Regions from separate parts of the Desulforamulus aquiferis genome, predicted to be linked through region 3. Evidence: riboswitches for the same ligand, from Rfam matches in the RefSeq annotation. Region 3 holds a riboswitch; each other region holds the start of a gene.

Region 1 (3,281 bases), on a different contig from region 3:
TGCCGATTTCAGCTTCCAGTTCCTTGACAGCGCTGGAAAGGCTGGGCTGAGTTATGTACAGCCTTTTTGCAGCCTCGTTGATAGAACCGCAGTTAACGATTTCAATAATATATTTTAATTGCTGTAAAGTCATCTTTGTTCCTCCAGTTTATTTTGGTAAGTATATCACGAAATTTATTTTGCTGAAAAAGCTAAGAAGAATGAGCAAATAAGTAAAGAGACCAGCTAGCTGCTGTCGAGTAGCTACTTAAGATTTATGCCTTAAAATCGAAATATATATAATAGAGTAAATATTAGAGGATTTTAGAAAGAAACTCAGTATATTAAATAACGATCGTACTATATAGAAGAGGGTGGTAATGTGAAGATTAACTTTACCAAGAAGCAATTCAGGACATTATTGGATCTGGTTTATGCTGGAAATATGGTAATCAACTCCACCAAGTATGATAATGAAAGTGAGGAACATGAGGAGCTGCAGAGCTATATTTTCTCCTTCTGTAAAGATTACGGGTTTGAGGAACTGGTCGAATTTGACCGTGAGCTTGATAAATATTATGAGACCAGAGAGTATGAAGAAAGTGGAATTCTGGATTTTATAGATGAGTATGATGATTATATATTTTGGGATCAGTTAGTATCTAATCTAGCCAGGCGGGATGCCAATAATGAAGTGGTGGCAAGGGCAGCAAAACCGTCAGCCGAAGTTCTTTTCAGAAGGTCCCTGGAGCTTGAGAAGAAGTACTCTAAGGAGTTTGAAAAAAACGGTTTGGAAAATGTGAAAGTGCTATTTACAAGTAGAAGAAGGGCTTAATAAGCACGAGGAAATTTAAAGGTTAATCAAGTAGCTTATACTCAACCTCGTCTATAGCTTTCATTAAATCATGTGCTTCAGAAATAATATACAATGCAAGCTTCATTATTTCTTCGTCGCTTGTATTCTTTGAAATTAGCCTTGAGTATCCCATTATCCTTCCGGTACTATCTTTTAAATGTATTAAAATATTCGGTTTCTTCATTATACCAAACACCCATTCCATAAGATTGCTTGCCAAATAACAACAAATACATCCATATAATACCATATGTTGCATGAATAATGCAACTAAATTGCCATATTTATGCAACATATTAAATAACTAAGCAAATCAAAAACCCTTAATTCGCAGAATCAAGAGTTAGCTGTATAACCATTTTATTAAAATGAATTGAGCAAAAGGAAATTAGATATGAAAGGATATTTGCAGGACTGAAGTCTACAGGTATTTAAAATACTAGCGATAAAAGATTTATAAAACCCGAAAAATAATAAGTCAATAAACTAATTACTTTCTTAAATAAGGACTGCTTATTTCAATCGGGTTAAAGAATGCTGCCACATCAACCTTTAAGCCTTCGGCAATAAGAAACAACATATCAAGGGAAAAAGATGTACTAGCCTGGGGAGCCTCAATTTTACTGATATGACTCACACTGACATCAATTTTTTCCGCCAGTTCTTCCTGTGTTAGCCCACGAAGTTTACGGTAATAGGCTACTTTTCTTCCGATTTCTCTATATTTATGTAGGAACTTCTTTCGTATACGCAATACTTGCCCACCCCCTCCGTTCATTATAGGGGGGACTAACTGCAATTACACTTCATTGCTGGTGCAATATTATTGCATTATTGTTGCAACTTATGACATATTATGGATTAAGATTCTGGGATTTAACATTATTATATAAATGATATTGCATGTTCTAATTTTGTAATAATTGTGATATAATTTATATAATAAAATCATGCTGAATTCTCTAAGAAGCGGGGGAACCACTTCCCAGGGGTGAATTTCTAATAAGAAAAGGGGCAGCTATCCCTAACCCGACAGCTAACTCCGTAAGCATTAAGCCACAAGTATTATGATCAGAGGGTCATAATACTTTGTGGTTTTTTTATTGCCAGATAGGCATAATAAGTTTCGGTTAGGGGGAATTGGCCAGTTATGACAAGTCCGGTAGTTACCACGGATTATTTTGTTTTACTTGTAGCCCTTTTTTTAATTGTTGGGGTATTGGCAACCAAATTTTCTACTCGTATGGGTGTACCTGCACTTATCCTTTTTATTCTTGTGGGAATGATTACCGGCAGTGATGGGCTTGGGATCATATATTTTGACAATGTCAAGCAGGCTCAGATTATAGGAATCTTAGCACTTGTGATTATACTTTTTGAAGGTGGACTGCATACAAAATGGTCCACAGTAAAGCCAGTTGCAATTCCGTCAATAAGCCTTGCCACGGTAGGAGTTCTAATAACCTCTACAGTAGTTGCAGTTGCCGCTAAGGTGATACTAGGGGTAACCTGGTTTGAAGGCTTCGTGTTTGGGGCAATTGTGGGTTCTACAGATGCTGCTGCGGTTTTTGCTGTTTTAAAAGGGCAAAACATTCGTGAGAGACTTGCCGCAACACTAGAAGCAGAATCAGGAACCAACGATCCAATGGCGGTGTTCCTGACAATCTCTTTCATTAATCTAATTTCAATAGATGCCGTCAATTATTATACGTTGATTGGCTCGTTTTTTTGGCAGATGATTGTTGGGTTAATAATGGGCCTGGTCATAGGGAAACTAGCCCTTAAAGCTATAAATGGCATAAATTTAGAATCCAGCGGTTTATACCCGGTTTTTGCAGTTTCATTAGCCCTATTGACCTACAGTGTAACAGCCTTAATAGGAGCAAGTGGTTTTTTGGCGGTTTATGTGGCTGCGATGCTAATTGGAAATTCGGAGCTGACCTACCAATCCTCTATATTCAAGTTTAATGAAGGCTTCGCCTGGATGATGCAGATCCTTATGTTTATGCTCCTTGGTCTATTGACATTTCCCGCACAATTATTTACAGGGGAGGTCGTACTAAAGGGCTTGATGCTTTCGGTAATACTAATATTAATTGCTCGCCCCGCCGCAGTTTTTATATCCTTGATTAAAATGGGATTTGACTTTAAGGAAAAAATCTTTCTGTCCTGGGCAGGTTTAAGGGGAGCAGTGCCGATTGTTTTGGCAACCTTCCCCATGATAGCCGGGTTAGAGAACAGCCAATTATTTTTCAATGTGGTGTTCTTTGTTGTTTTAACCTCTGCCCTAATCCAGGGGTCTACCATCACGACTGTTGCAGCAAAGCTTAACTTGCTTGGACCAAGAAAGGTTGAGCCCCCCCATTCCTTAGAGCTGGTTTCAATAGGAAAGGCAAATGCAGAAATTGTTGAATGTGAAGCTGATGAGAAGATGAGTATAACGGGT
Region 2 (3,281 bases), on a different contig from region 3:
ATAAATAAACTACTTATTACTACATTGACAATGGGATCTCCCATGTAGCGTGTTAAACTATCCGGCCATAGTGCAAAACCAGCATTGTTAAATGCCGACACTGCATGAAACAATGCATAATAAAATGACTTCAAAGGTCCCATTTCTTCATACCAGTTTATTGTTAAAATCAATGTAGCAATTGATTCAAAAAGTAAGGAAATAAATAATATATTTAATGCTAGTCTTACTAATCCAGAATTTGACATAGAATGAGTTGATTCTTGAATTAACAGCCTTTCTCTTAAACCTATTTTTTTCCCTAATAGAACTGCTGTAGTAACCCCGAAGGTCATAAACCCCAAGCCGCCTAGTTGAATTAAAATCATAATAATAATTTGACCAAACAAAGTATAGTCTGAACCAGTGTCAAAAACAACCAGCCCAGTTACACATACAGCTGAAGTTGCAGTAAATAGCGAATCTAAAAATCCAAGGCTTTCACCGGTGGACGACGCTATAGGTAATGACAATAAAAGGGTTCCCAAAAATATTATTATTGCAAAGCCAATAATGATGAGGAAGGGAGGGTTGATTTTTTTTGAAAATGCCATCATTTTGCCTCCAAAGGGCTTCTAAATATCAATAGTTTCAAACTTTTGAAGCTTTTCATTCTTACCAATAACCACCAGGATATCGCCCTCCAGCATTACTTGACTGGGGTGTGGTGAAATAATGATCTCTACTCCCCTGCGAATGGCTAAGATACTTACTCCATATTTTTGTCGGGCATTTGACTTCTCAAGGGATTTATTAATAAAATCAGGCGGCACAGCCATCTCCACCAAACTATGCTCCGGGGAGAGCGCAATCTGATCCATTATGTTCTTAGAAACAAGGGCCTGGGCGACTTTTATACCCATATCCCGTTCAGGGTATACTACTTTATCCACCCCTACACGCTCTAGCACTTTACCATGCAAATCAGTCTGTGCCTTAGCTACTACCTTGTTTACACCCATTTCTTTTAGCATTACTGAGACTAGTATGTTTGCTTGGATATTCTTTCCTATGGCAACGACTACCACATCAAAATTTCTAATGCCAAGGGCTTTTAAAACAGGTTCATCTATAGCATCAACCTTCACCGCTTGTGTTAACTTATCCCCTAATTCGTTAACTCTTTCTTCATTAACATCAATTCCTAGAACCTCATAACCCATATTTATTAAGGTTGTAGCAACACTTGTGCCAAATCTACCTAATCCAATAATTGCAAATTGTTTCATTTACAATCTCCTTCTCATAAAAAAACTAACGACACATGTGCCGTTAGTTTATGCATTGCAAAGAAATCCCATTAATAATATGGAACAGCACTTCTACGCTTACGAGGTTAGCTGACGGATTCGGGTTGAAGCTTAACCCTACCAAATATGGATTCACCCCAAAAAAGTGGTTCCCCCGCTTCAAATGAATTCAGCGCTAATTTTTAGTTGTTACAAGTAAATATTACTCCTATTGTTTAAAGTTGTACATCTTTTTTTTATAATATTTGATAAATACTTAAGCTAAAGGCCCTATCCTAATTTAACTATTCTTTATTAAATGTATTACTTCTTCCGTAAGCCGGTCAAGGGGCAGTTCCTGTGCCGCCCCCTGAACAAAACCGGAGCTTCCGCCACCCTTTCCCTTTAGTAAAGGCCAAATATGTTCTGCCAATTTGCTGGCCGGAACGGGAGTACTTTGACCGCAGGCGAAAACGACATTAAAAGGTCCCTGGCCTCCGGCTAATATCGTCACCTGGTTCTCTAGATTCAAGGAACAAGCTAATCCTCGAAGCATATCCATATCTGCATCATCAATATGCTGAATTATTAATGTAACGTCATTTATCCTTTGGGCTTTATTCCTTAGTTCTCCGGCAATAGCTTGATATTTGAATTTTAATAGCTCTTTGCGCTCCCTTTGGAACTGTTTAATTTCCTGCTCCCGTTTGTTTATTCTTGTGACAGCCTCGCTTCCCGCTGCACCAACGGCATCTTCTAAATCTTTCAGCAGGTTTGCTGTCCCTTGCATCCAAATGACCGCCCTTAGGCCGCATATGAAGTGGAGTCTCACATGAGTCCTCACCTTTTCAGTCTTCAGTAGTTTTATGGGTCCAACCTCACCGGTATATCTAGGGTGAGTACCACAGCAGGCATTTTCATCTATACCGGGTATAATAACGAGGCGGACTTCCGTCTGTTCCGAAGGAAGCTTTGCCATCAGCTCCGGGGCTAGCTGATCTCTTCGGTAATACTCGGTCTTTACTGGTAAATTTTCCATAACTATGTTGTTAGCCTCTATCTCCGCCTCTTTTAAAAGCTCTGGCGATAGATTCGAGGTTTTTAGATCAATGGTACAAGTTTCTTGTCCTAAATGAAAGCCAATTGTTTCAAAGCCATACTGCTGCTCAAAAATAGCAGAAATAATATGTTGGCCATGATGCTGCTGCATATGATCCCTGCGTCTTTCCGCATCTACCGTCATTAATACCTCAGTTCCCAAAGAAGGCATGGCTGTACCGGCAATCCAGTGGATAATTTGGCCATTTCTTTCTTCAACATGTAATACCTCGTAGGATCGACGAGCACAGACCAAATTTCCTTGATCCGATGGTTGACCACCACCCTCTGGGTAAAACACAGTATTTTCGATTAAGATTCCGGTCTTTTCTTCCTCAGCAATGCTTCCTGTAACTTTAGACCTAAACTGCAACAAATAGGGATCATCTTGATAAAGCCCCCGCAAGAAATACAACCCCTCTCTTCCTGGATAATTCACTTATCTATTCGACAATGATACGATTTTCCCTTTCAAATAAGGCAAAGAGCCTAACCAAAAGGTCAGGCTCTGGCTATTTGATTGATTTTTTGGGCATATAGGTCTGTTAATTCCTCTGCAACCTCCATGGATATACCCTCAGTGAAAACTCGACAAATTGGCTCCTCTGGATCCGGTAGCACCAACGCCCAGCCATGGGGGTGATACACTTTTACCCCGTCCAGCAATTCCATTTTATCCGCCTGTTCTTCAATAAGTCTCCTTATCACACGGCCTTTAGCTTCCCACGGCACTTCAACCTCTTTCTTCTGCAGATAAAACTCAGGTATTTCCGACAATAATTCTGATAAAGCAACGCCCTCCCTGGCACAAAAATCTAATACTCGGATTAGAGCTGAAAGGGCATCAAAATTCATCATTTGATGATGTACAGGTTCACCAACCTGGTTACTATGACTCAGAATTTTATCTAACAG
Region 3 (3,281 bases):
GGGTAGTTCAAATTCCTGGTCGATAAGTACCTGCTTTGTCCGGGAACCAACAACATGCTCCAAAGTCATAACTTCAGATTCACACTCAAAACCTTCTGGACATTCCACCAAGGCGTCAACTTCAACTTCCTCAGTTACCCTTACAGTAACCATTATTACCGCAGCAACATCCCAATCATCGGCACATTTGGGGTCTCTGGTCAGGCTCACATCCTCTACTACAATGTCAACTTCAACTTCCATGCCCGGTCTGGCACCTGGAACATCAACAAAGTCGGTAAAGTCTAGTTCCTCATGAAAGGTGTGAACAGACTGATCCTTCTTAAAGGCCTCGTACATAACTTCCAGCTTTAAAACGCCCTCAACAACTACCTTGTTGGGAATTATGTTTACTTTTTTAAGCCTTCCTACTGCATAGGTTGAAAGGACCCTGTCAACCTCTGGCTTAGCTTCTGGTACAGAGATAGTACCACGCACTATGGTCTGCTCAGTATTTTCAGCGACTACCTCTTGCACCCTGAGCTTCTCTGTTCTCAGCGGCATGGTTGTGGCTCTTTCATAGGTGCGTGATTTGCGGTACCGCGACTTAGACAGTTTCTTCATGGCCATTTATCGTAGCCTCCTTTCAGAATATCTCCTTAATATATATATTGGATTGGCTGGAGAAATGTGCTGAAAATGTGGTCAATCCTTAAGAAAAAGCAAAAAAACAGGAGGAAATATATCCTCCTGCTACCTTATTGTGGTAATTCTTTTCATTTTCCTATTGCTTGCTTGTCTATCCTTGTTATCTAGTCCTTTATATCTCGTTACCTACGGGCAAACATTTGTACCCAGATATAACCATAGCCATTGTAACTTTGGGTAATCCCTACACCCAGTTCATTAAAGTTGGCGTTTAGAATATTGGCCCTGTGTCCAGGGCTGTTCATCCAATCCTTCATCACCTGCTCAGCGGTCCTCTGTCCCATGGCGATATTTTCACCTGCAGCAGTATAGCTTATCCCATATTTTCTCATCATATCAAAGGGTGAGCCATAAGTAGGAGATGTATGGGAAAAGTATTTCTTCTGCAGCATGTCCTGGGCTTTTAGCTGTGCAACCTGGGTTAAATCCTGTTTAGCCACCACGGGCTTTAATCCTTGCTTTGCCCTTTCTACATTCACCAAATCTACCACCTGCTTCTGAAGATCCGTCATAAAAGACTCAGAGGGGGCTGGCTGGGGCGCTGGCTCTGGTGTTGGTGTTGGTGTTGGTGTTGGTGTTGGTGTTGGCTGTGGAGTTGGCTTAGGCGCTGGTTGAGGCGCCGGCTGTACCTGGACATTTTTCTTGGCAGCTAGAAGCTGTACGCATAGCAAACCATTTTTAGTATCAGTAATAACTAACCCTATGCTGTTATACTTGCTATTTAATAGGGACTGACTTGCATACTTTGCTAGTTGCTTATCAACAAGGGTTTTTACGTCTGCGCCGCTAACCATTGTTTGTCCAAGGGAGCTATAGCCACCGTTTACTGCAATCTGATATAGCATAGATTGCCCAGGAATTTGACCAGTTGACTGATAAGATTTTAAATTTTTAGCAGCTTGGGCAGATAAATTAGCATCATAAACTAATGCCGGAAGACCTGCTTTGGTTCTGGCCTGGTTAATTTGCTCTACCATTTTGAGTTCGTCTCCTGCAGCGGCCTGGGCAGGCTGAGGGGACATTAGAGGCAACAGAATTGCCAGCAGGAACAAGGTAGCCAAAAACATAGGTGCTTTTCTTAACCGATAATACATTCTTTTCTCTCCTTTTTGCCTCCGGAGTTAGCTGACGGGTTCGGGCAAGGATAACCCTACTTTTGAAAAAGATTCACCCCAGAATCGGTTCCTCCGTACCCAGTTGTCTAGGATTCGGCTTGTTATTAGCTATACCGGTAAATTCCGGTTAAATAGCCTGTCCTTACTATACACAAAAAATGGGTTATCTTACAAAACCCGTAATCCCTGTAAATATTTTATTATGTATGCTGAATAAGGTTATTGTCGAAATTTCTGGTTTTTTACTCACTATTAAACACCTATACCATACATTACCATGAAACAAAAACCCCGGGCTCAACGTCCCGGGGTTTAAGCATATTTTATAGGTCTATGTTTAATTTGTCCAGTACTGTTTTTATGTGGTTAAAAACTGTAACCTTATCTGAACCGGCAAAGAGAAGACCTACTGCTTTATTGCCCTCTGTGAGCACCAGGGAACCACTGTCTCCCCCCTGGGATTTCATATCTGTAATCACCTGGTCAGAAAAATGGGCTGAGTTTTCATCATCAAGTTTAACGTCCAGGGTGACTGCCACAGCCGTTACCTTCCCCCTGGTGATACCGGTCGTGCGGCCACTTTTAACCACCGGCATTCCCGGTTTTGCCTCAGCAATTCCGTTAACTGGCCCCAGTCCAAGGATCTCCTCGGTAATTAAATCCGGACTCATGGGGCGGGCAACGGCGCAATCCACAATATTAGCTGGGCCGCCCCGTTTAAAAAACTTTAAATCATAGCTGGGTCTGATGGCATGCACAAATACATTAGCCAACCTGGCTGCTCCGTTAGCTATGGGACAAGTGGCAGGGGCTTCCCCCTTTTGCATAGGTATATATCGAACCAGTGTTGCTATGCGGTTATCCTTAGTTCCCCCGTCATACTCTCCAGGTTGAAAAACTGGATCTCCTATTGCGGCTCTCCCATCATTTCCACTGGAAGCATTAGCCAGGATATGGTTGTTTGATAAAATTAGTTTTTCCCCATTATTCCTATCCCTTACAACTGCTCCAAAGGTCCCGGCACTAACCCGATAATGGCCAATACTGAGTCCCGGCTGAGCCGGCCTGCTTACTTTCTTTCTATCCACATCCAGCAGCCTTACCTCGCCAATTTCAATAACATCTGTTTCCAGTCCATTAATTTTAAATGGCACTTGCTGCTCCCTGGAAAGGTTTTCCATGGGCTCTTTCTTTTTGACAAAAACAATAATTGCCGGCTGCTCAGTACGGGTCATTCCCACCTGCTTGTGACCGACTCCCACTCCAACCACATTCCTCATGCTTAATAATTTCCACCTGGCACGGTCCAGGGTTTTGATAAACTTATCCATAAAGGAAATCCCTCCCTAAAAAATCCTAGACCATCTTATGCTGGACTTTTAGGAAGGGCTACCCTTTTAAAATTCTGTTTTCGGCACACCAAGACGGTGTTTACCCCTTGTTTCCACTCCTCCTATACCATCAAAACCAGTGATGGTA

The links. Region 3 has a riboswitch for cyclic di-AMP ahead of P6N53_RS12625 (CAP domain-containing protein). Riboswitches for the same ligand answer to the same signal wherever they lie in the genome.
Region 1: linked by a shared signal. The riboswitch ahead of P6N53_RS07250 (potassium/proton antiporter) and the one ahead of P6N53_RS12625 (CAP domain-containing protein) in region 3 are both predicted to bind cyclic di-AMP.
Region 2: linked by a shared signal. The riboswitch ahead of P6N53_RS14560 (potassium channel family protein) and the one ahead of P6N53_RS12625 (CAP domain-containing protein) in region 3 are both predicted to bind cyclic di-AMP.

The regions. Positions count from the first base shown of each region.
Region 1 is NZ_JARPTC010000009.1:108,535-111,815, forward strand. Features, by position in the region: gene P6N53_RS07230 (LysR family transcriptional regulator) at 1-133, opposite strand, end outside; gene P6N53_RS07235 (hypothetical protein) at 362-814, shown strand; gene P6N53_RS07240 (hypothetical protein) at 837-1,019, opposite strand; gene P6N53_RS07245 (helix-turn-helix domain-containing protein) at 1,326-1,589, opposite strand; cyclic di-AMP (ydaO/yuaA leader) riboswitch at 1,777-1,900, shown strand; gene P6N53_RS07250 (potassium/proton antiporter) at 1,986-3,281, shown strand, end outside.
Region 2 is NZ_JARPTC010000021.1:176,165-179,445, reverse strand. Features, by position in the region: gene P6N53_RS14565 (TrkH family potassium uptake protein) at 1-593, opposite strand, end outside; gene P6N53_RS14560 (potassium channel family protein) at 615-1,268, opposite strand; cyclic di-AMP (ydaO/yuaA leader) riboswitch at 1,350-1,474, opposite strand; gene P6N53_RS14555 (alanyl-tRNA editing protein) at 1,570-2,781, opposite strand; gene P6N53_RS14550 (mannose-1-phosphate guanyltransferase) at 2,868-3,281, opposite strand, start outside.
Region 3 is NZ_JARPTC010000019.1:58,933-62,213, forward strand. Features, by position in the region: gene P6N53_RS18820 (DUF3794 and LysM peptidoglycan-binding domain-containing protein) at 1-609, opposite strand, end outside; gene P6N53_RS12625 (CAP domain-containing protein) at 810-1,781, opposite strand; cyclic di-AMP (ydaO/yuaA leader) riboswitch at 1,783-1,911, opposite strand; gene P6N53_RS12630 (chymotrypsin family serine protease) at 2,126-3,133, opposite strand; gene yabG (sporulation peptidase YabG) at 3,200-3,281, opposite strand, start outside.